DNA from 4 places in the Catenulispora sp. MAP12-49 genome. Region 4 is predicted to be linked to each of the others. Evidence: riboswitches for the same ligand, from Rfam matches in the RefSeq annotation. Region 4 holds a riboswitch; each other region holds the start of a gene.
What was found. A riboswitch is a leader RNA that binds a small molecule or an ion and turns the genes downstream of it on or off. The one in region 4 is predicted to bind cobalamin.
Positions count from the first base shown of each region.

Region 1: linked by a shared signal. The riboswitch ahead of ABIA35_RS03360 (ABC transporter substrate-binding protein) and the one ahead of ABIA35_RS19140 (putative cobaltochelatase) in region 4 are both predicted to bind cobalamin.
Region 2: linked by a shared signal. The riboswitch ahead of ABIA35_RS12130 (HoxN/HupN/NixA family nickel/cobalt transporter) and the one ahead of ABIA35_RS19140 (putative cobaltochelatase) in region 4 are both predicted to bind cobalamin.
Region 3: linked by a shared signal. The riboswitch ahead of ABIA35_RS45890 (ribonucleoside-diphosphate reductase subunit alpha) and the one ahead of ABIA35_RS19140 (putative cobaltochelatase) in region 4 are both predicted to bind cobalamin.

Region 1 is NZ_JBGCCP010000001.1:712,283-717,489, forward strand. It holds gene ABIA35_RS03350 (GNAT family N-acetyltransferase) at 1-1,212, shown strand, start outside; gene ABIA35_RS03355 (enoyl-CoA hydratase/isomerase family protein) at 1,237-2,067, shown strand; cobalamin riboswitch at 2,224-2,349, shown strand; gene ABIA35_RS03360 (ABC transporter substrate-binding protein) at 2,455-3,444, shown strand; gene ABIA35_RS03365 (FecCD family ABC transporter permease) at 3,454-4,656, shown strand; gene ABIA35_RS03370 (ABC transporter ATP-binding protein) at 4,653-5,207, shown strand, end outside.
Region 2 is NZ_JBGCCP010000004.1:444,502-449,708, reverse strand. It holds gene zwf (glucose-6-phosphate dehydrogenase) at 1-1,083, opposite strand, end outside; gene ABIA35_RS12135 (DsbA family protein) at 1,182-1,940, opposite strand; cobalamin riboswitch at 2,055-2,257, shown strand; gene ABIA35_RS12130 (HoxN/HupN/NixA family nickel/cobalt transporter) at 2,286-3,404, shown strand; gene ABIA35_RS12125 (NAD-dependent epimerase/dehydratase family protein) at 3,425-4,357, opposite strand; gene ABIA35_RS12120 (TetR/AcrR family transcriptional regulator) at 4,499-5,207, shown strand, end outside.
Region 3 is NZ_JBGCCP010000053.1:30,282-35,488, reverse strand. It holds gene ABIA35_RS45890 (ribonucleoside-diphosphate reductase subunit alpha) at 1-2,235, opposite strand, end outside; cobalamin riboswitch at 2,364-2,610, opposite strand; gene ABIA35_RS45885 (dihydrofolate reductase family protein) at 2,697-3,257, shown strand; gene ABIA35_RS45880 (PPOX class F420-dependent oxidoreductase) at 3,258-3,647, opposite strand; gene ABIA35_RS45875 (ScbR family autoregulator-binding transcription factor) at 3,706-4,362, opposite strand; gene ABIA35_RS45870 (zinc-binding alcohol dehydrogenase family protein) at 4,367-5,207, opposite strand, start outside.
Region 4 is NZ_JBGCCP010000009.1:197,769-202,975, forward strand. It holds gene ABIA35_RS19130 (cobyrinate a,c-diamide synthase) at 1-249, opposite strand, end outside; gene cobO (cob(I)yrinic acid a,c-diamide adenosyltransferase) at 243-863, opposite strand; gene ABIA35_RS19140 (putative cobaltochelatase) at 863-2,935, opposite strand; cobalamin riboswitch at 3,023-3,149, opposite strand; gene ABIA35_RS19145 (hypothetical protein) at 3,255-3,434, shown strand; gene ABIA35_RS19150 (sulfite oxidase-like oxidoreductase) at 3,506-4,153, opposite strand; gene ABIA35_RS19155 ((2Fe-2S)-binding protein) at 4,284-4,619, shown strand; gene bfr (bacterioferritin) at 4,767-5,207, shown strand, end outside.

The DNA.
Region 1 (5,207 bases), on a different contig from region 4:
ACGGACGAAGAGGTCCAGGCCTTCACCGCGCATCTCGACCTCGCCTTCCACGAGAACCCCGGCCCGGAGGCGCACGACATCGGGATGCGGCTGCTGCCCCCCGAGCGCACGGTGGCCGCGTTCGACGCCGCCGAGCTGGTCGGCACCGGCGGGGACATCGCGCTGGAGCTGACGGTGCCCGGCGGGGTCGCGGTGGCGGCGGCCGGCGTCTCGTTCGTCACCGTCAAGCCCACCCACCGGCGGCGCGGCATCCTGACCGGGATGATGCGGTACCAGTTGACCGGCCTCCACGAGCACGGCGGGGCGCCGGTCGCGATCCTCGAGGCGTCCGAGCCCGCGATCTACGGCCGCTTCGGCTACGGACTGGGCTCCCAGCAGCTCCACCTGACCATCCCGCGCGGCGACAACGGCCTGTCGGCGGTGCCCGGCAGCGACAAGTTCCAGCTGCGGATGGCGGATCCGGTCCAGGCGTACGAGCGGTGCCAGGAGGTCTTCGAGGCGAACCGCCTGGGCCGTCCCGGGATGCTGGGGCGCACCGGCGACGCCTGGCGCGACTCGGCGCTGGCCGACCACGACTTCGCGCGCGACGGGGCCGGCCCGCTGCGGTGCGTGGTCGCCGAGGACTCCGACGGCTTGGTCGCCGGCTTCGCGCGCTACCGGATCAAGGAGGACTGGGACAACCCGGCGCGCCCGGACTGCAAGGTGCGCGCGAAGGAGGTCTATGGCCGCGACCTCGCCTCCTCCGTCGCGATGTGGCGCTTCCTGCTGGACATCGACCTGACCAGCGAGGTCCATGCCGACGTGCCGACCGACGCCCCGCTGATGTTCCTGCTCGCCGATCCCCGGCAGGCGGTGCCGCGGCTGCAGGACGATGTGTATGTGCGGCTCGTGGATGTGGACCGGGCCCTGACGGCGCGGCGGTACGCGGCGCCGGTGGACGCGGTGTTCGAGGTCTCGGATCCGTTCTGCCCGTGGAACACCGGACGGTGGCGGCTCAGCGGTGATGCTTCCGGAGCCGTCTGCGAGCGGACCACGGATCCGGCGGATCTGGTGCTCGGGCCGCGCGAGCTCGGGTCGGCCTACCTCGGCGGCTTTGCGTTGGCCGCGCTCGGCCGGGCGGGTCGGGTCGAGGAGCTGCGGCCGGGGGCGCTGGCCGAGGCGTCGCGGGCTTTTGTGAGCGATATCGCGCCGTGGCTCCCGTTCGGCTTCTGACCTCCATCTCATACTGTGGGCACCATGAACGAGGTATCGGAGAAGGATTACAACGGCGTACTCCTGCGGCGGCACCCGGCGTCCGGCAACGGCGTGGTCGCGGAGATCGTGCTGAACCGCGCTTCGGCGATGAACGCCATCTCGACCGGGATGGCCGCGGCGATCCGGGACGTCGCGCCGGAGCTGGCCGAGGACCCGGCGGTGCGCGCCGTCGTGGTGTCGTCGGCGCCGCCCGCGGCCGAGGGGAAGAACCACGCGTTCTGCGTCGGCGTGGACCTCAAGGAGCGCAACCAGATGAGCGACGCCGAGCTGGTCGCCACCCGGCCGGCGTTCCGGCGGACGTGGGGCGCGTTCGGCTCGCTGCCGATGCCGGTCATCGCCGCGGTCTCCGGCTACGCCCTGGGCGGCGGCTGCGAGCTGGCGCTGGGCTGCGACCTGATCGTGGCCGACGACGGCGCGGTGTTCGGGCTGCCCGAGGTCTCGGTCGGCGTGATCCCCGGCGGCGGCGGGACGCAGACGCTGGTGCGGCGCGTGGGCATGAACCGCGCCGCGGACCTGATCTTCACCGCGCGCCGCATCGACGCCGACGAGGCCGACCGGTTCGGGATGGTCGACCGGCGGGTGCCGGGGACCTCGACGGCCCGCGGGGCGGCGCTGGAGCTGGCGCAGCAGATCGCGAAGAACTCGCCGATCGGGGTGCGCAACGCCAAGCACGCGCTGAAGGTCGGCGCGGACCTGCCGCTGGCCGCCGGGCTGGACGTGGAGGACGGGGCGTGGCGGGCCACGGCGTTCTCGGCGGACCGGGCCGAGGGCGTGCGGGCGTTCGTGGAGAAGCGGGCGCCGGTCTGGCCGTGAGGCAGCGCGGGGGTTCTGAAGTAGCGCAGAGGCCTTGAAGCGGCGCAGAGGTCTTGGAGTAGTGCAGAGGCCTTGGAGTAGCGCAGAGGCCCTGGAGTAGCGCAGATCACCGGCCGTCGCCCCTTTTGTCGTTAGGCGAGTGCCCGAGTGCTTGCTAGCGTCATGGGCGACGGCGGTGCGCCGTCCACATCGTGTGCAGCGAAGCCGGTGAAAATCCGGCGCTGTCCCGCAACTGTGAGCTCCCTGCCGGGAGCGAGCCAGGTCGCCTCATGCGATGTGCCAAGGTTCGGCCCTCGAGGTTCGGGGCGGTCCGGCTGTGTGCGCGTCACGCCTGCCTGGGTCGGCGCGCGCGGCGGGGACCGCGGATCAGCCGGAGGAGCTGACCTCGTGCATTCTCGTCTGCACAATTCGACGCGGCGCGTGGCCGTCGGCCTCGTCGCGGCCTCGGCGCTGCTGGCCGCCGGGTGTTCGTCGTCGAAGTCGGCGTCGGCCCCGGCCGCTTCCGGCAGCACGTCGGCCACGTCCGCCGCCTCGTCCGCGGCCGCCTTCCCGGCCACGATCACCGCCAAGAACGGCGCGGTGAAGCTGGCGGCCGAGCCGAGGAAGATCGTGTCGCTGTCGCCGTCGGCCACCGAGGACTTGTTCGCCATCGGTGCCGGCTCGCAGGTCACGGCGGTCGACGACCAGTCGGACTTCCCCGCGAGCGCTCCGAAGACCACGCTGTCCGGCTACAAGCCGAACGCCGAGGCGATAGCGAAGTACAACCCGGATCTGGTGGTCGTCGCCGACGACAGCTCGCAGATCGTGGAGCAGCTCGGCAAGCTGAACGTCCCGGTCCTGTGGTTCGACGCCCCGAACACTCTGGACGACGCCTACACCCAGATCACCGGACTCGGCGCCGCCACCGGCCACACCGCCGCCGCGGCCACCGAGGTCGCCGGCATGAAGCAGCAGATCACCGAGGCGATCGCGGCCACGAAGAAGCCGGCCACGCCCCTGAAGTACTACTACGAGGTCGGCACCCCCGGGAACTACAGCGCCACCTCCAAGACCTTCATCGGCTCGATCTTCGCCCAGTTCGGCCTGACCAACATCGCCGACCCGGCCGACAAGACCGGCGGCCGCTACCCGCAGCTGTCCGACGAGTACCTGGTCACCGCGGCCCCCGACCTGATCTTCCTGGCCGACACCAAGTGCTGCCAGCAGACCTCCGCCACCGTCGCCGCCCGCCCCGGCTGGTCCGCGATCCCGGCGGTGAAGAACGCGGCGAAGGGCACGGTCGTCGGCATGGACGACGACATCGCCTCCCGCTGGGGCCCGCGCCTGGTGGATCTGGTGCAGCAGATCTCGAAGGCCGTGAACCAGGCCCAGGGCTGAGCCACCGCGATGCGGCGGCAGGGAGCGGACGCGGATGCCGACGCGGCGGCGGCGGGGGGCGCCGAAGCCGCGGCGGTCGACGCTGGGCAGGTGACGGCGGCGGCCGACGGCGGCCGGACTGATCTCCGCGCGACCACCAGCGATCTGACTCCCCCGCGCCGCCGCCTCGCCCGCTTCACCATCGCTCGCCCGACCATCGCGCTCCTCGCCGCGACTGCGGTCCTCTTCCTCGCCGTCCTGGTCTCCAGCCTCGGCGGTGCCGCGGGCCTTCCGGTCGCCGGCACCGCCAAGGCGCTGCTGGACAAGCTGCCCTTCGTCGACCTGCACACCGGGCTCGGGCCGGTGCAGCAGAGCGTGCTGGACCAGATCCGGCTGCCGCGCGTCGTCCTGGCCACGCTGGTCGGGGCGTTGCTCGCGCAGGCGGGGGCTGCGTATCAGGGTGTCTTCCGCAATCCGCTCTCCGATTCCGGGACCATCGGGGCCTCCGCCGGTGCCGGGATGGCCGCGACTCTCGTCATCGTCTACGGCGGCGGGCCCGAGCACACCGTGGCGGGGATCGGTGCGGTGCCGCTGGCCGCGTTCGTCGGGGCGCTCGGCGGGGTGCTGGCCAGTTATGTGCTCGGCACGCTCGTGGGTCGGGGCGGGACCGCATCGCTCATCCTCGCCGGGGTCGCGGTCAGTTCGTTCGTCGGGGCGGTGCAGGCGTTCGTCATGCAGCGGAGCACCACCGATGTGCGGCAGGTGTACTCGTGGCTGTTCGGGAGTTTCGCCTCCGCCGACTGGTCGCTGGTGCGGTTGGCGCTGCCGTATGCCGTCATCAGTGTCCTCATCGTCACGGTGCACGCGCGGCATCTGGACGTCCTCGCGCTCGGTGATGACGAGGCCGCCACGCTCGGCCTGAACCCGGTGCGCACCCGGCTGATCGTGCTGGCCGCGGCCTCGCTGGCGACCGCGACGGCGGTGGCGGTCAGCGGGATCATCGGCTTCGTGGGGCTGGTGGTGCCGCATGTCGTGCGGCGGGTCGCCGGGCCCGGGCACCGGCTGCTGCTGCCGATGAGCCTGCTGGTGGGCGGTGCGTTCCTGGTGCTGGCCGACCTGCTCGCGCGGACCGCGCTGGCGCCGGCCGAGCTGCCGATCGGGGTGGTGACCTCGTTCGTCGGGGCGCCGTTCTTCCTGGTGATCCTGCGGGCGACGCGGGAGCGGGACCGGTGAGCGCGGTCAAGGCCGCCGGGGTGCGGGTGAGGCTGGACCACAAGCCGATCCTGCACGGGGTCGACCTCGCCGTGGCCTCCGGCTCCTGGCACGCCGTGCTCGGTCCGAACGGCGCGGGCAAGTCCACGCTGCTCAAGGCGATCGTCGGCATCCTGGCGTACCAGGGCGACATCCGGGTCGGCGGGGAGTCGGTCGCGAAGCTGTCCGCCAAGCACCGGGCCCGGCTGATCGCCTACGTCCCGCAGCAGCCGCAGCTGCCCGGCGACATGACCGTCGCCGAGTACGTCCTGCTCGGCCGTACCCCGCACCTGGGCTATCTGGGTGTCGAGTCGCGCAGCGACCGCGCTGTGGCCGAGGGCGCGCTGGAGCGCCTGGACCTCGCCGGATTCGCCGGCCGGCGGCTCGGGGCGATGTCCGGCGGCGAGCGGCAGCGCGTGGTGCTGGCCCGCGCCCTGGCGCAGCAGGCCGGCGTGCTGCTGCTGGACGAGCCGACCACCGCCCTGGACCTCGGCCACCAGCAACAGGTCCTGGACCTGGTCGACGAGCTGCGC
Region 2 (5,207 bases), on a different contig from region 4:
ACAGGCCGTGTGGAAGTAGCCGAACGGAGCTCTGTGGAGTTCGACGACGATCTCGGTCGCCGAGGCGGGCAGGGCTTTGCCGGTCCGCAGGGTGAACGGCACGCCGGCCCAGCGGTCGGTGTCCACAAAGGTGCGCAGCGCGGCGTACGTCTCGGTGGTCGACCCCGGCCGGACGCCATGGACGTCCGTGTAGCCCTCGTACTGGCCGCGCACGTACTCGTCGGGTTGAACGGTGCGCACGGCCCTGAGAGCGCGGGCACGCTCATCGAGGATGTCGGCGGCCGCGCCGGTGCGAGGGGCTTCCATGACCAGATAAGCGAGCATCTGGAGCATGTGGTTCTGGACGACGTCGCGCACCGCACCGGCCCCGTCGTAGAAGCCGCCGCGGTCGGCCACGTCGAAGTCCTCGGCCATGGTGATCTGCACGCCGCGCACGTGGTGGCGGTGCATGAGCTCGCTGAGCAGGGTGTTGGCGAAGCGGATCGTCAGCAGGTCCTCGATGGCGTCCTTGCCGAGATAATGGTCGACACGACGGAGCCGCTCCTCGGGGAAGTGCTCGCTGAGCTCCACCTGCAGTGTGCGCGCGGACTCGAGGTCGCGGCCGAACGGCTTCTCCACGATCAATCTGGCCTGGTCGGCGAGTCCGGCTTCCGCGAGGCACTCGGCGGCCTTGGCGTACAGATTGGGCGGGATGGCCAGGTAGTGCGCGAGGAAACGGCTCCCGCGCGTCTGCTCGGCAATCGAACGGAAGCTGGCGGGCTCGTCGTAGTCGACGCGCGCCACGCGCAGTAGGTCGGCGAAGCGTGAGAAGGCGTCCTCGTCGACCTCGCCGTGAGCCGCGACCGCGTCGTGCGCGTGTTCGCGCAGACGCTCGATGGTCCAGCCGCTGCGGGTGACGCCCACGACGGGCACGTCCAGCGATTGCTTGCGGACGAGTTCGTAGAGCGCGGGCAGCAGCATCTTCTTGGCGAGATCGCCGGTGATGCCGAACAGCACGAGCGCGTCGGCGGCTTGCGTGGCGTTCGCAACGGGCTGGGTCGGTCCGCTTTCCTGCTCCGCCGAGTCTCGCGTGGATCCGCTCATGTCTCAAAGCTATTCCGCGGATCGGAGCGCCAACCCGATGTCGGGGTCTGACTGCGGCATTCGGGTGACATTGCACGCCGGCGGAAAGCCTTCGCCGATCAGAGTGCCGGAAGCCCCGCGGCCTGGAACACCTGCCGCAGCACCGCCGGATCCGATCCGGCCAGCGACGCGCCGTCCTTGGACGCCTTCCAGAAGTTGTCCGGCAGTGTCAGGGCCTTGCCGTCGAGCATCAGCGTCGGTGTCCCCTGCAATTGCAGCGCGTTGAAGTCCGACCAGTTCTGCTGTACCAGGCCCTTGTAGGTGCCGGCGTTCACGCAGGACTCGAACGCCGGCGTGTCCAGGCCTGGCACCTGCTTGGCCAAGGCGATCAGCGTCGCGGTGCTGCTGTAGCCGTCGGTGGTCTCGTCCGGCTGGTTGGCGAACAGCACGTCGTGGTACTCGTCGAACTTCCCGGCCTGCGCGGCGCAGGCCGCGGCGTTGCCGGACTGCAACGAGCCGCTGCCGTTGTCCTTGGTGTCGATCAGCGTCACCGGATGGAACAGCACCCGCAAGGTCCCCTTCGCCGCGTACGCCTTGTACACGGACGCCGATCCGGTCTCCAGCGCCCTGCAGAAGGGGCAGCGGAAGTCCTCGAAGATCGTCAAGGTGTGCGGGGCCGTCGCCGGACCGTAGGCCAGGGCCGTGGCCTTGTTCGCAGGGTTCGCATACTTGTCGGCGACCATCGAGCCGTCGGTCAGCGGGACGTAGGCCTTCGGCTTGGCAGAGTTCGAGCTCACCGCGATCCCGACTCCGACCGCGGCGCCGATCACCACCACGACGGTCGCGAGGATCCCCACGCGGCGGCCTTGCATGCTCATAGCCCATCCCTCAGCGACGTCGAAATCCAGATCCAACAACGTCCCGGATCTGACCACCGCGCCGCGGTGGCGTCAAGCCGAGCGGGCGCGCCTTGCCCAGTTTCGGGCCGCTCGCTACGGTGACCATGCCGTGGTGCTCGGGAAGACCGGTGGAAAACCGGAGCGGCCCTCGCCACTGTGATCGGGAATGCACCGGCTCCATGCCGGCCGCGCGGAGTACGCGCGGCGGCGGCCACTGGACGCGACCGCGTCTGGGAAGGCGGAGCCGGGGCGTCGACCCGTCAGCCAGGAGACCGGCCACGGCACCGAGAATCGACCATCCACGAGGTGCTGGAGGCGAGCCGCGTGAGCGTGCCTGCGAACAACCCTGACCGGCCTGTCCGGAATCCGTCCTCGGCGCCGCTGCGCTGGCTCCGTACCGACTGGCTGCGCTTCGCCGGTCTGCTGGCGGTGATCGTGGGGATGCACGTCGCGGCGTTCGGGATCCTCGCCGGCCTGGTCGCCCCGCATCACTACACCGTCGGCAAGCAGGTCTTCGGATTCGGCCTCGGCATCACCGCCTACACCCTCGGCATGCGCCACGCGTTCGACGCCGACCACATAGCCGCGATCGACAACACCACGCGCAAGCTGATGGCCGACGGCAAGCGGCCGGTGTCCGTCGGATTCTGGTTCGCGCTCGGACACTCGACGATCGTCGTCGCGCTGGCCGCGGCGATCGCCGCCGGAGCCCGGCAGGCCACGGACCTCACCGACGACAAGTCCGGCACGCGGCAGTCGCTCGGCGTGGTGTCCACGACTGCCTCGGGCACCTTCCTGTACCTGATCGGCATCCTGAACCTGGTCGCGCTGATCGGGATCTACAAGGTGTACAAGGCGATGCGGCGCGGCGAGTACGACGAGGCCGCCCTGACCGCGCAGCTGGACAAGCGCGGCTTCATGAACCGGATCCTGGGCCGGCTCACCAAGTCCATCAGCCGCCCGGGCCAGATGTACCCGGTCGGACTGCTCTTCGGCATCGGCTTCGACACCGCCACCGAGGTGCTGCTGCTGGCCCTGGCCGGCTCCAGCGCCGCGGCCGGCCTGCCCTGGTACGCGATCCTGTGCCTGCCGCTGCTGTTCACCGCGGGCATGACCTTGTTCGACACCCTCGACGGCACCTTCATGAACTTCGCCTACCACTGGGCTTTCTCCAACCCGATCCGCAAGGTCTACTACAACCTCACCATCACCGGCCTGTCGGTGGCCGTCGCCCTGATCATCGGCAGCGTCGAGCTCGTCGGCGTGGTCCACGACCAGTTCGGCGTCGTCAACCCGGTCACCGACTGGATCGCGAACCTGAACCTGAACAATGTGGGGTTCGTCATCGTCGGCGCGTTCGTCGCGGTCTGGGCGGCCGCGATCGCCTATTGGAAGATCGCGCGGGTCGAACACCGGTGGGACGTCACTGGGCAGGAGCCGTAGCGGCCGTTCGCCCTGGAACTTCACCGCGCGACCGTGACCCTCGGCGCCGCGATCATCTCCTTCAGCCCGACCTCGATCGGCGTCGGCTGTATGCCGAAGCGCTCGGTGGCGGCTGTGGAGTCCATGACGAACGGCTTGCGGAACTGGTACTGCGTCTCGCGCATCTCGCGGACGATCGGGTCGGTGAGGCCGCCGAGCCAGAGCATTGCGGCGGGCAGGGCGGAAAGGCGGGGCTCTGGCTTGGCGGCGAGGTAGGCGGCGGCGGTGGCCAGGTCGCGGATGGAGGCCGGGGCGGGGCTGGGGGTGTGCCAGGCGCGGCCCCAGGCGTGTTCGTCGTCTGCGATGGCTACCAGCATGCGGGCGACGTCGGCGACGTGGGTCCAGGTGTGCGGGGCGTCGGGGTCGGCGGGGACGGCGGCGCGCTTGCCGGCCAGGATCTTGGGCAGGACGGCGATGCTGAACAGGGTCTGGGTGCCGGCTCCGAGGTAGTCCGAGGAGCGGATCTCGGCAGTGCGCAGGTCGCCGGCTTCGTGGGCGGCGAGGGCTTCTTCCCACATGCGGGCGCGGACGCCGGCCTTCGTGCCGGCTGGCCGCAGGGGGTGCTGCTCGGTCATGGGGCCGTCCGGCGGGCCGTAGACGTACAGGTTGCCGGTGGTGATCAGCACCGCGCCGGTGGTGCGGGCGGCGTGCAGGAAGGCGGCGGCCAGGGGCGGCCAGTCGAGGGGCCAGCGGTTGTAGGGCGGGTTGGCGCAGTTGTAGAGGGCGGTCGCGCCGGTGCCGGCCTCGGCGAGCGCCGCCGCGTCCGAGGCGTCGGCGGCGATGCGCTCGATGCCGGGATGGTCGGGGCCGGTGCCGCGACGGGTGATGACGCGGACGTGCTCGCCGCGGTCGGCGAGGAGGGTGGCGGTGGCCGTGCCGACGGGGCCGGCACCGACTATGACGTGGGTGGACATGGCGCTCTCCTGGTTTCTCGTGCACATCGTTCTCGTGAGAGAACACTGTTCTCGCTTCTACTGTCACACCGGGTCGGCGCCGTGTCAAGAACAGTGTTCTCTGACCGGTCGGGCGTTCTCTGTTGTGCGAGAATGGGTGTCATGTCGGTGCCATCACTGCGTGCCCGGGTAAGGGCCGAGACGGTCGAGCAGATCCGGGAGATCGCCAAGCGGCATCTGGCCGCCGAGGGCGCGAACCTGTCGCTGCGCGCCGTGGCCAGGGACGCGGGCCTGGTCCCGTCGGCGCTGTACCGGTACTTCCCGAGCCGCGACGCGCTGCTGACCGCGCTGATCACCGACGCCTACACGACCCTGGCCGCCGACGCGAAGGCCGCCGAGGCGGAGGTGCCCCGCGCCGATCTGCCGGGACGGCTGCTGGCGCTGGCGAACGGCGTGCGCACGTGGGCGTTGGCGAACCCGGCCGAGTACGCGCTGATCTACGGCAGCCCGGTGCCCGGCTACGCGGCGCCGCCGGAGACGACCGGCCCGGCCTCCGAGATCGTGGTGACGATCGTCGGGATCCTCATCGACGGCGCCGTGCAGGGGCTGCGCCCGGCACTGCCGCCCCGGCCGCTGCCGGAGGCGACGCACGCGGAGCTGCGCGCGCTGATCGACCGGGTGCCCGGGCCGGTGCCGAAACTGGCGGCCGACATGGCGCCCGAGGCGGTGATCGCGATGGCGTTCACGCTCTGGACGCAGCTGTTCGGCCTGGTGTCGTTCGAGGTGTTCGGGCGGCTGGACGGCATGATCGACGCGCGCGAGGTGTACTTCGAGCATCAGGTGCGGGTGATGGCCGACGTCGCAGGGCTGG
Region 3 (5,207 bases), on a different contig from region 4:
CAGGTAGTACGTCGACTTCAGCCCGGCCTTCCACGCGTACATGTACATCGAGGACAGCTTCCCGATCGTCGGCGCGGCCAGGAACAGGTTCAGCGACTGCGACTGGTCGACGAACGGCCCGCGCGCGGCGGCCAGGTCGATCAGCGCCTTCTGCGGCAGCTCCCACGCCGTCCGGTACAGGGCCCTGATCTCCGCCGGCAGCGCCTCGACGCCCTGCACCGACCCCTCGGCGCGCTTGATCGTCTCGCGCACCGCCGGGGTCCACAGCCCCAGCGCCTTCAGCTCGCCGACCAGCGCGCTGTTGATCTGCAGGAACTCGCCCGAGAGCGTCTCGCGCTTGAACAGGTTCGACACCTGCGGCTCGATGCACTCGTAGCAGCCGGCGATGGAGGCGATGGTCGCGGTCGGGGCGATCGCCACCAGCAGCGAGTTGCGAAGGCCGGTGGCCGCGATCCGGCCGCGGACCTCGGACCAGCGCGTGGCGAGTTCCGGGGAGGTGGCGACGTTCCACAGGTCGGGCTGGAGCGCGCCGCGGGCCGCGCGGGTGTCCGCGAACGCCGGGTGCGCGCCGAACTCCTCGGCCAGCCCGGCCGAGGTCTCCAGCGCCGTCAGGTAGATCTCCTCGGAGATCCGGGTCGACAGCTCCCGGGCCCGCGGGTCGTCGAACGGCAGCCGCAGGGCGAAGAACGCGTCCTGCAGCCCCATCAGGCCCAGCCCGACCGGACGCCAGCGCGGGTTCGACGCCGCGGTCTGCTCGCTCGGGTAGTAGTTGATGTCGATGACGCGGTCCAGGAAGACGACGGCGGTGCGGACCGTGGCGCGCAGCCGGTCCCAGTCGACCGCGTCCCGGGACGGCGTCAGGTGCGCGGCCAGGTTGATCGAGCCCAGGTTGCAGACCGCGGTCTCGGCGTCGGAGGAGACCTCGATGATCTCCGTGCACAGATTCGACAGGTGCACGGTGTTACCGGGAACGCCGGTCTGGTTGCACAGGTTGTTGGAGGCGTCCTTGAACGTCATCCAGCCGTTGCCGGTCTGCGCCAGCGTGCGCATCATCTTCCCGTACAGCTCGCGCGCCGAGACCTGGCGGGCGTAGCGGCCCTCGGCCTCGGCCTCGCGGTACGCCGCGTCGAACTCCGCGCCCCACAGGTCCGGCAGCTCCGGCACCTGATCCGGGTCCATCAGGGACCAGACGCCGTCGGCCTCGACCCGCCGCATGAACTCGTCCGGGATCCAGTTGGCCAGGTTCAGGTTGTGGGTGCGGCGCGCGTCCTCGCCGGTGTTGTCCCGCAGCTGCAGGAACTCCTCGATGTCCGGGTGCCACGGCTCCAGGTACACACACGCCGCGCCCTTGCGCCGGCCGCCCTGGTTGACCGCCGCGACCGAGGAGTCCAGCGTGCGCAGGAACGGCACGATGCCGTTGGAACGGCCGTTGGTGCTGCGGATCAGCGCGCCGCGCGAGCGGACGCGGGAGAAGCCGATGCCGATGCCGCCGGCGAACTTCGACAGCCGCGCGACCTGGTGGTAGCGGTCGTAGATGGAGTCCAGCTCGTCGCGCGGGCTGTCCACGAGGTAGCACGACGACATCTGGGTGTGCCGGGTGCCGGAGTTGAACAGCGTGGGGGAGCTGGGCAGGTAGGCCAGCGAGGACATCAGGCGGTAGAAGCCGATCGCCTCCTGCGGGTCCTGCGACAGCCCGGCGGCCACGCGCAGCAGGAAGTGCTGCGGCGTCTCGATGACGCGCCGGGTCACCGGGTGGCGCAGCAGGTAGCGGTCGTAGACGGTGCGCAGCCCGAAGTACTCGAACCGGAGGTCGCCGTCGGGGTCGATCGCCGCGTCGAACTCCGCCGCCGAGGCGGCGACCAGGTCCGCGGTCACGTCGCCGATCAGGCCCTCCCGATGCCCGACGGCGATGGACGCGCTGAAGGAGGTCGCGCCCTGGCCCGCGGCCTCGGCGGCGACGACCTCAGCGAGCAGGCGCGCTGCGAGCTTCGAGTACTGCGGCTCCTCGCCGATCAGCTCGGCGGCGCTCTGGACGGCGAGGTCGGCGATCTGCTCCGCGGTCGCGGCCGGCGGCAGGCCCGCGAAGGTCTTGCGGGCGACGCGGCCCGGGTCGACGTCGGGCAGGTCGGCGGACCAGACGGTGATCCGCTGTTCCAGAGCGTGCTCGGTTTCCGCGACCTGATCGGCCTCAGCAACCTGCGCACCAGCCGTGGCCTGCTCCAGGGTGACCGTCACAACCTTCTCCTCGCCAGTCGTAGGTCCGGTCCGGACCGATGGCGAGCAGACACCGGAAGGCGCGCTGAAGTCGCGACGCGTTCCGCCGTCAGCCGTCCCACGCGGCGTCGGACCAGCCGTGCCCCACGTCCGGGCACGGCACCGCTGGCAGGTCTTCGGACTCGCGGGCGTTCCCGGGGAGCCGAAAAGCGCTCCGGGACCCTACTGGCCGTCACTTCCCAGGCCCGCCCGAAGGCGTTCGGTGGCCCAGTGTGCACGACGGCGGTCGTTCCCACTCACCGCTGCGGGGCAGTCCCGGTTTCGCACCGGGTTCCCTCTTGCCTCGGCCGTCGCCCTGTCGGGGGAGGCGGCCGAACCAGCTGCGTCGGACACCATATCTTGTGGCGGGCCGGAATCTCCAATCAACATGCTGTATGTCAGAGGGCTTCTGCAAGATTCAGTCCACAATGCAAGGATGGAGCATGGCCAAGTTGATCTATTCGGCGATCGCCTCGCTCGACGGGTACGTGGAGGACGCCGGCGGCGCGTTCGAGTGGGCCGCGCCCGACGAACAGGTGCACATGTTCGTCAACGACCTCGAACGTTACGTCGGCACGTACCTCTACGGCCGCCGGATGTACGAGACGATGCGCTACTGGGAGACCGAGGGCGCGAGTCCCGGCGGATCCCCTGTGGCCCGGGACTATGCGGGGATCTGGCGGGCGGCTGAGAAGATCGTCTACTCGCGGACGCTCGAATCCGTGTCGACCGCTCAGACACGGCTGGAGCGGGAGTTCGACGCCGACGCCGTCCGGCGGCTCAAAGAGGCCTCGCCCTCGGACCTGACCATCGGCGGTGCCGAGCTGGCCGGCCAGGCGATCGCCGCGGGCCTGGTGGACGAGATCCAGCTGCTGCTGAACCCGATCCTGGTGGGCGGCGGCAAGCCCGCCCTGCCCCAGGATGTGCGCGTGTCGCTGGAACTGGTGGACGAGCGCCGCTTCGCCGGCGGCGTCGTGTTCCTGCGCTACGCCGTCGTGGGCTGACTACTGGAAGGTCGCGTGCGCCGGCCGCAGGTAGATCCGCACGCGGGCCGGCGCGTCGCCCACCGGGCCGTCCATCGGCAGCGCGTAGCGGTCGGCCAGGACGGCGAAGAACTCGCCCTCCGGGTCCGGCTCGATGCGCTCCACGGTGCCGCGCAGCTCCAGGTAGCGGTACGGCGCCTCGGGGTCGTTGATCGAGACCGCGGCGCTCGGGCGCTCGCTGAGCTCGCGGTACTTCGCGCGCTTGGTCGAGGTGGTGAAGGACAGGAACTCGCCGTCCCACAGGAACCACATGGGGTTCACGTGCGGGGTGCCGTCGGCGCGGATGGTCGCCAGGTGGCAGAAGACCGGGCGCTCGAGCAGGTCGGCGTGGGAATCGGGGATGACGGACATGCCTCTACTCCAACGCGGTGTGCGGGAACGGGCAAGGAGAGAGTCGGACTTGCTGCGATCACGAATCGTGATCGCCGGGGGCTGCGATGCCCGTGCGCATCACGGCCCACCACTCGGCGACCCGGTCGGCGACGTCGGCGTGGCCCGCCAGGATGCCGGACACGTGCTGGACGCCCTGGAAGCCGGCGATCGAGGCCCGGGCCAGGGCCGCGGGATCGGCGCCGGGGCGCAGTTCGCCCTGTTCGGCGGCGGTGTGGAAGAGCCCTGTCGCGGTGGCGATCCAGTCCACGAAGGGCAGGGGCACCGGCTCGGCGATCTGGGAGCGCTCGGCCTGCAGGCGGACGGTCGCGCGGACGACGGGGTCCTCGCGGATCTGCGCCGCCACCCGGGCGAAGATCTCGCCGAGCAGGTCCAGCACGCGGTCGTTGCCCGGCCGGGCTTCGGCGATCACCGCGGGCCACTGCTCGTAGCACTCGCGCAGGATCGCCACGACCAGACTCGCCTTGGCCGGGAAGTGGAACGCCAGCGCCCCCTTGGTGACGCCGGCACGCGCGGCGATCTCGCTGGTGGTGGCCGCCGCGTAGCCGACCTCCGCGAAGCACTCCGCCGCGGCCAGCACGATGGCACGGCGCGTGCGGCGGGCCCGCTCCTGCGTCGGCTCGGCGGGCGAGCGGTGGTCGGCCCGGGAGCGGGGGTCGGCCGGCGGCGGCGTCATGCGTTCAGCCCTGGACCGCGACGACGGTCTTGCCGGGGCTGCGGTTCTCGGCCTGCGCGACGTGCGCCTCGATCGCCTCGTCCCAGCCGATGACGCGCGGCGCCGGGATGGCCAGCCCCTCGGCGGTGAGCGCGAAGACCCCCGCGATGAGGGCGCCGACCGCGGTGGCGTCGCCCCGGGCCCGGTTGATGATGCTGAAGCCGGCCGTGGTCCAGTTGTTGCGGCGGAGCTCGGCCAGGGTGGGGGCGTCCGGGTCGGGCTGGCCGGCGGCGGCGCCGTAGCTGACCAGCCGGCCGCCGGGGGCCAGCAGGCCCGGCATCGCGGCGGACACGTCGCCGCCGATGGACTCCAGGACCACGTCGAACGGGGCGTCGTCGGCGGCCTTGCGGGCGTTGGCGGCGAAGGCGGCGTCGCGGATCGCCGGCCGGTAGGCGGCGGACAGGGAGCCGGCCGAGCGCGCGCTCGTGCCGCCGACCAGGGCCCGCGGCTGCCGCAGCGCCAGGACCGCGGCCAGCGCGTCGCCCACGCCGCCGCCCGCGCCGGTGACCAGGATCCGGTCCTCGGCGGCGACGTGCGCGGCCCGCGCCAGGCCGACCGCGGTGGCCCAGGTGAGCGGGACGGTGGTGGCGGCCTCCAGGGCCAGGCCGTCCGGCACCCGCGCGGCCAGCCCGGCCTCGGCGACCACGGTCTCGGCCAGGCCGCCGCCGTCCACGGTGAACGCCACGACGGTGTCCCCGACCGCGAACCCGCTCACGCCCTCCCCGAGCGCGGCCACCTCGCCGCCGACCTCCATGCCCGGCACGAACGGCCAGCTGCCGGCGTACCCCGGCGCCCCGCGCCGGGCC
Region 4 (5,207 bases):
GAACAGCGGCGCGATCCGTTCGGTGCCGACCATGTAGGGGTCGAGGTTGCGGCCGGTGCGGCCGGCGGCCAGGGAGTGGTAGCCGGGGTCGATGTAGTCCGGGCCGACCTTGAACGGCGCGACGGTGAAGCCGCGGTCTGTCAGGGCTTTGACGATGCCGGTGGCGACCGTGGTCTTGCCGTGGCCGGAGGCCGGGGCGGCGATGACGATCCGCGGCACGGTCAGCCGCGACGGGGCCGGGGTCACCACTCGATGCCCTTCTGGCCCTTCTGGCCGGCGTCCATCGGGTGCTTGACCTTGGTCATCTCAGTGACCAGGTCGGCGGCCTCCAGCAGTTCGGGGGCGGCGTCCCGGCCGGTGATGACCACGTGCTGGCTCCCGGGGCGGTCGGCCAGGGTCTTCACCACGTCCTCGACGTCGACCCAGCCCCACTTCATCGGGTAGGTGAACTCGTCCAGGACGTACAAACGGTAGGTCTCGGCGGCCAGATCGGCCTTGATCCGCTCCCAGCCGGCGCGGGCGTTGTCGGCCTGGAGCTCGGGGTCGCTGTGCAGATCGCGCTGGATCCAGGACCAGCCCTCGCCCATCTTGTGCCAGTCCACGGGACCGCCGACGCCGCTGCGCTCGTGCAGCTCGCCGAGCGCCTTGAGCGCCGTCTCCTCGCCGATGCGCCACTTGGCGGACTTGACGAACTGGAACACCCCGATCGGCCAGCCCTGGTTCCAGCCGCGCAGGGCCAGGCCGAAGGCGGCGGTGGACTTCCCCTTGCCGGGGCCGGTGTGCACGATCGTCAGCGGCCGGTTGCGGCGCTGGCGCGTGGTGAGGCCGTCGTCGGGGACGGATGTGGGCTGGCCCTGCGGCATCAGGCGGCCTTCCGGTCGGAACGGGGTCGGTTGCCGTGCACCGCCGCGGTGAGTGCGTCGGCGGCGAGGTCGGTGAGGGGCATGTGGTCGGCGCCGAGGTCGGCGGCCAGGCGCGCGGCCAGCCCCAGGCGCACCGGCCCGGCTTCGCAGTCCACGACGACGGCGGTGCCGCCGAGGGCCGCGACGGCCTGGAGCAGGTGGGCGGCGGCGCGGCGGGTGTCGGCCAGGGGGTCCTTGGAGTGCGAGGCCTGTGTCGCGCGGCCGTCGGTGACGATCAGGACGAGCGGGCGCCGATTCGGATCGCGCATGCGCTCGACCCGCAGGACGTCGGCGGCCTGGAGCAGACCGGCGGCCAGCGGGGTGCGGCCGCCGGTGGGCAGCGAGGTGAGGCGGGCGGCGCCGGCGTCGACCGACCAGGTGGGCGGCAGCGCGACCTCGGCGCCGCGGCCGCGGAAGGTGACCAGGCCGACCTTGTCGCGGCGCTGATAGGCGTCCAGGAGGAGCGAGAGGATCGCGCCCTTGACGGCCGCCATGCGCTGGCGGGCGGCCATGGAACCCGAGGCGTCCACGACGAACAGGACGAGATTGCCTTCCCGGCCCTCGCGAATCGGCTCGCGGAGGTCTTCGGAGCGCAGGCGCAGCGCGCCTTCGCGACGGCCTCGGGCGACCTGCTGGGGCGCGGCGGCGTGGACGGTCGCGATCAGATGGAGACCGCGCGCGCCGGGGCGGGCGCCGACCGAGCGGCCGCCGGTGGCGCGGGCGCGGGAGCGGCGGCCCTCGGCGCCGGTGCCGACGCCCTCGACCTGTAACAGGCGGGCTTTGAAGGGCTCGCTGGGCGCGGTGGGTGCCTGGTCGCGCGAGGAGCCGGACGTCTGCTTCTGCTCAGCGGATGACTCTCCGGGTGAGGCGCCTGCAGAGGGCTCTGACTCGGCACTGTTGGACGGGCCGCCGGAAGTATCACCGCCGTCGGGACCACCCGAGCCGCCGCCGTCGGGCCCGCCGCCGTCGGGCCCGCCGGAGCCGGGACCGGGATCAGGATCCTCATCCCCGTCGTCCATGGCCTCGTCCAGCCGCTCCTCGTCCAGGCCCGGCGCGTCGAAGGGATGCCGCCGCCGGCGGTGCGGCAGGGCCAGTGTCGCCGCCTGCCGCACGTCCTCGGCGATCACGACGTCGCGCCCGGCCCACGCCGCGAGCGCCGTCGCGGCGCGTGCCGTCACCAGGTCCGCGCGCATCCCGTCGACCTCGAAGGCCGCGCAGATGCGGGTGATGCGCAGCAGTTCGGAGTCCGGCAGCCGCACCGCGGGCAGCAGCGCACGCGCCGCCTCGATGCGTGCGGCCGTCTCCTTGTCCGCCTGCTCCCAGGCCGCTGCGAAGCCCTCGGGGTCGGCCTCGTAGGCCAGGCGGCGGCGGACAACCTCGGCGCGTTCGGCCGGCTCGCGGCTGGCGCGGACCTCGACGGTCAGGCCGAAACGGTCCAGCAGCTGCGGGCGCAGCTCGCCCTCTTCGGGGTTCATGGTGCCGACCAGCAGGAAGCGGGCGGCGTGGCTGATCGAGACGCCTTCGCGCTCGACGTGGGCGACGCCCATCGCGGCCGCGTCCAGGAGCAGGTCCACGAGATGGTCGTGCAGGAGGTTGACCTCGTCGACGTACAGCAGGCCGCGGTGGGCGGCGGCCAGCAGGCCGGGTTCGTAAGCGGCGACGCCGGAGGCCAGGACCTTCTCCAGGTCCAGGGAGCCCACGAGGCGGTCCTCGGTGGCGCCGACCGGGAGTTCGATCAGGCGGGCCGGGCGTGACTGGGCCGCGGCGGCGGCCGGAGCGCCCTGGCCGGGCACCGCGTGCGGGCCGTCCGGGCAGGCCGGGTCGGGGGCCGCGGGGTCACAGGAGAACCGGCAGCCGGGGACCACCGCGATCTGCGGCAGCACCGCGGCCAGGGCGCGCACGATGGTCGACTTGGCGGTGCCCTTCTCGCCGCGGACGAGCACGCCGCCGACCGCCGGGGACACGGCGTTGAGCAGCAGGGCCAGCCGCAGGTCGTCGAGACCGACGACGGCGGTGAACGGGTACGGCGGCACGCCGGATCAGCTCCTCACGGGTATCCACGCCCGACAGGTCTCCTCAAGAGAACACGCCGCGGGGGCGGCGTGCCTGGGGCGGTCGTAGTCTCCTGACTCTCAGATCCGCGCGCCTGCCCGGCCTTCCCAGAACACTGATGTTCCAGTGGCATCTCAAGCGGGAGGCACTCCCTGATCACAGTGGCGGGACCGCTCCGGATTCGCACCGGATTCCTGCCGACCGTCCCGCGTGCAGCATCCCGCAGCGATCACCGGCCGTCAAACCGCGTCCAGGCGGCGCCGGGTGGCGCGATGTCCGGATGTATCCCTCAATGGGAGGGTGAGCGAGCGACGGCGCAGACCCCGTGTCCTGGGTGAATACGAGCTGGACGGCGGCGCGTTCGCGCCGGCGCGGGGTGAGCAACGCGACACGCCCGACCCCCAGGAGCCGCTCCGCACGCTCGGGCGGCCCGCCGGGTCGCTGTGGCGGGCCGTGCTGCGCCGGATCCGGACCAGCTGACCGGCGACCAGCTGACTGACGGCCGGCTGACGGGCGGCCAGCTGTCTGACGGCCGGCTGACTGGCGCCGGACTACAGCGGAGGCCCGTCCCCCGGGTCCTCCTGATAGGAGTACCGCTGTTCCTCCCACGGGTCGCCGATGTTGTGGTACCCGCGCTCCTCCCAGAACCCGCGGCGGTCCTCGGTGAGGTACTCGATGCCCCGGACCCACTTGGGCCCCTTCCAGGCGTACCGGTGCGGCAGGATCAGCCGCAGCGGGAACCCGTGCTCGGGGGTCAGGGGCGCGCCGTCGTGGTGGGTGGCGAACACGACGTCCTCGCGGAGCAGGTCCTCCAGGCGCAGGTTCGAGCTGTAGCCGTACTCGGCCCAGACGGTGACGTGCGTCGCGTCCGGGGCCGGCGGCGCCAGATCGACGATGGTGCGGCCGGAGACGCCGCGCCAGGAGGCGTCGAGCATCGTGAACTTGGTGACGCAGTGGAAGTCGGCGATCACCTCGACGGTGGGCAGCGCGCCGAACTCCTCGTGGAACCAGACCGCCTCCTCGCCGTCGGCGGTGGCCCCGGTGACCCGGAAGTCCCAGCTCGCGGGCTTGAAGCGGGGCACGGGGCCGTAGTGCAGCACCGGCCACTCGCCGCGCTGCATGCGCTGGCCGGGAGGGAGCCGCTCGTCAGCCCGCGCCGTCCCGGCGTCTGTGTCCACCCCTGATCCCGGCTGCCCCATGGAGACCATCGTCCCAGATGTGGTGCACGGCACGTACCGCGGGGACTTGGCAGCGGGCGATAGGTAGCTTAGGCTCCCCTAAGTACCGATCGATCGCCGCTGGCGACCTCGCAGACAGCCGGAGCCCCGCTTGTACGCCTGCATATGCCACGCGGTCACCACCGCCGAGGTGGACGCTGCCGTCGCGCTCGGCGCCAAGTCCGTCAAGCAGGTCCGCAAGGCCACCGGCGCGGGTTCGGCGTGCGGGACGTGCGTGAAGCGGCTGAGCTGCCTGCTGGCCGCAGCGCGGGTCGCGGACTCGGCGCCGCCGGAGGCCATGCCCGAGGCCGAGCGGCTGCCGGAGAGGACTCCGGTCCACGCTCCGGCCCACAAGCCGGCTCCGGTCCCGGTCCCCGCGGCACGCACCGCGACCCCGGTCTTCCAGCACGCGCCGCACTGCCCGGCCGCGCTGCCCGCCCTGGGCTGATCGCGGACCGCTCCACCGGCTGATCCGAGTCCCACTCCCCCGGCCGGTCCCGGCCCGATTCCGCGCGCCCAGGCACTCCCTCTTTCGGCGCAATCCGCGCACACGCCGTTACCCCACCGGTCGGCGGCTCTGGCAATATCGGACGCCATGCAGGGTGACAAGGACATCATCGCGTTCCTCAACGAGCAGCTCACCGCCGAACTGACGGCCATCAACCAGTACTGGCTGCACTACAAGCTGCAGGACAACCGCGGCTGGAAGAAACTCGCCGAGTACACCCGCAGCGAGTCCATCGACGAGATGAAGCACGCCGACAAGCTCGCCGAGCGCATCATCTTCCTGGAGGGGCTGCCCAACTTCCAGAAGCTGTTCCCGCTGGAGATCGGCCACAGCGTCACCGAGATGTTCCAGGCCGACATGAAGGTCGAGGTCGCCGCGGTGGAGCGGCTGCGCAACGGGATCAAGCTGATGCGCGAGCGCGGGGACGTCACGTCGGCGAACCTGTTCGAGGAGATCCTGGCCGACGAGGAACACCACATCGACTACCTGGAGACCCAGCTGGACCTGATCGGCCAGCTCGGGGAGCCG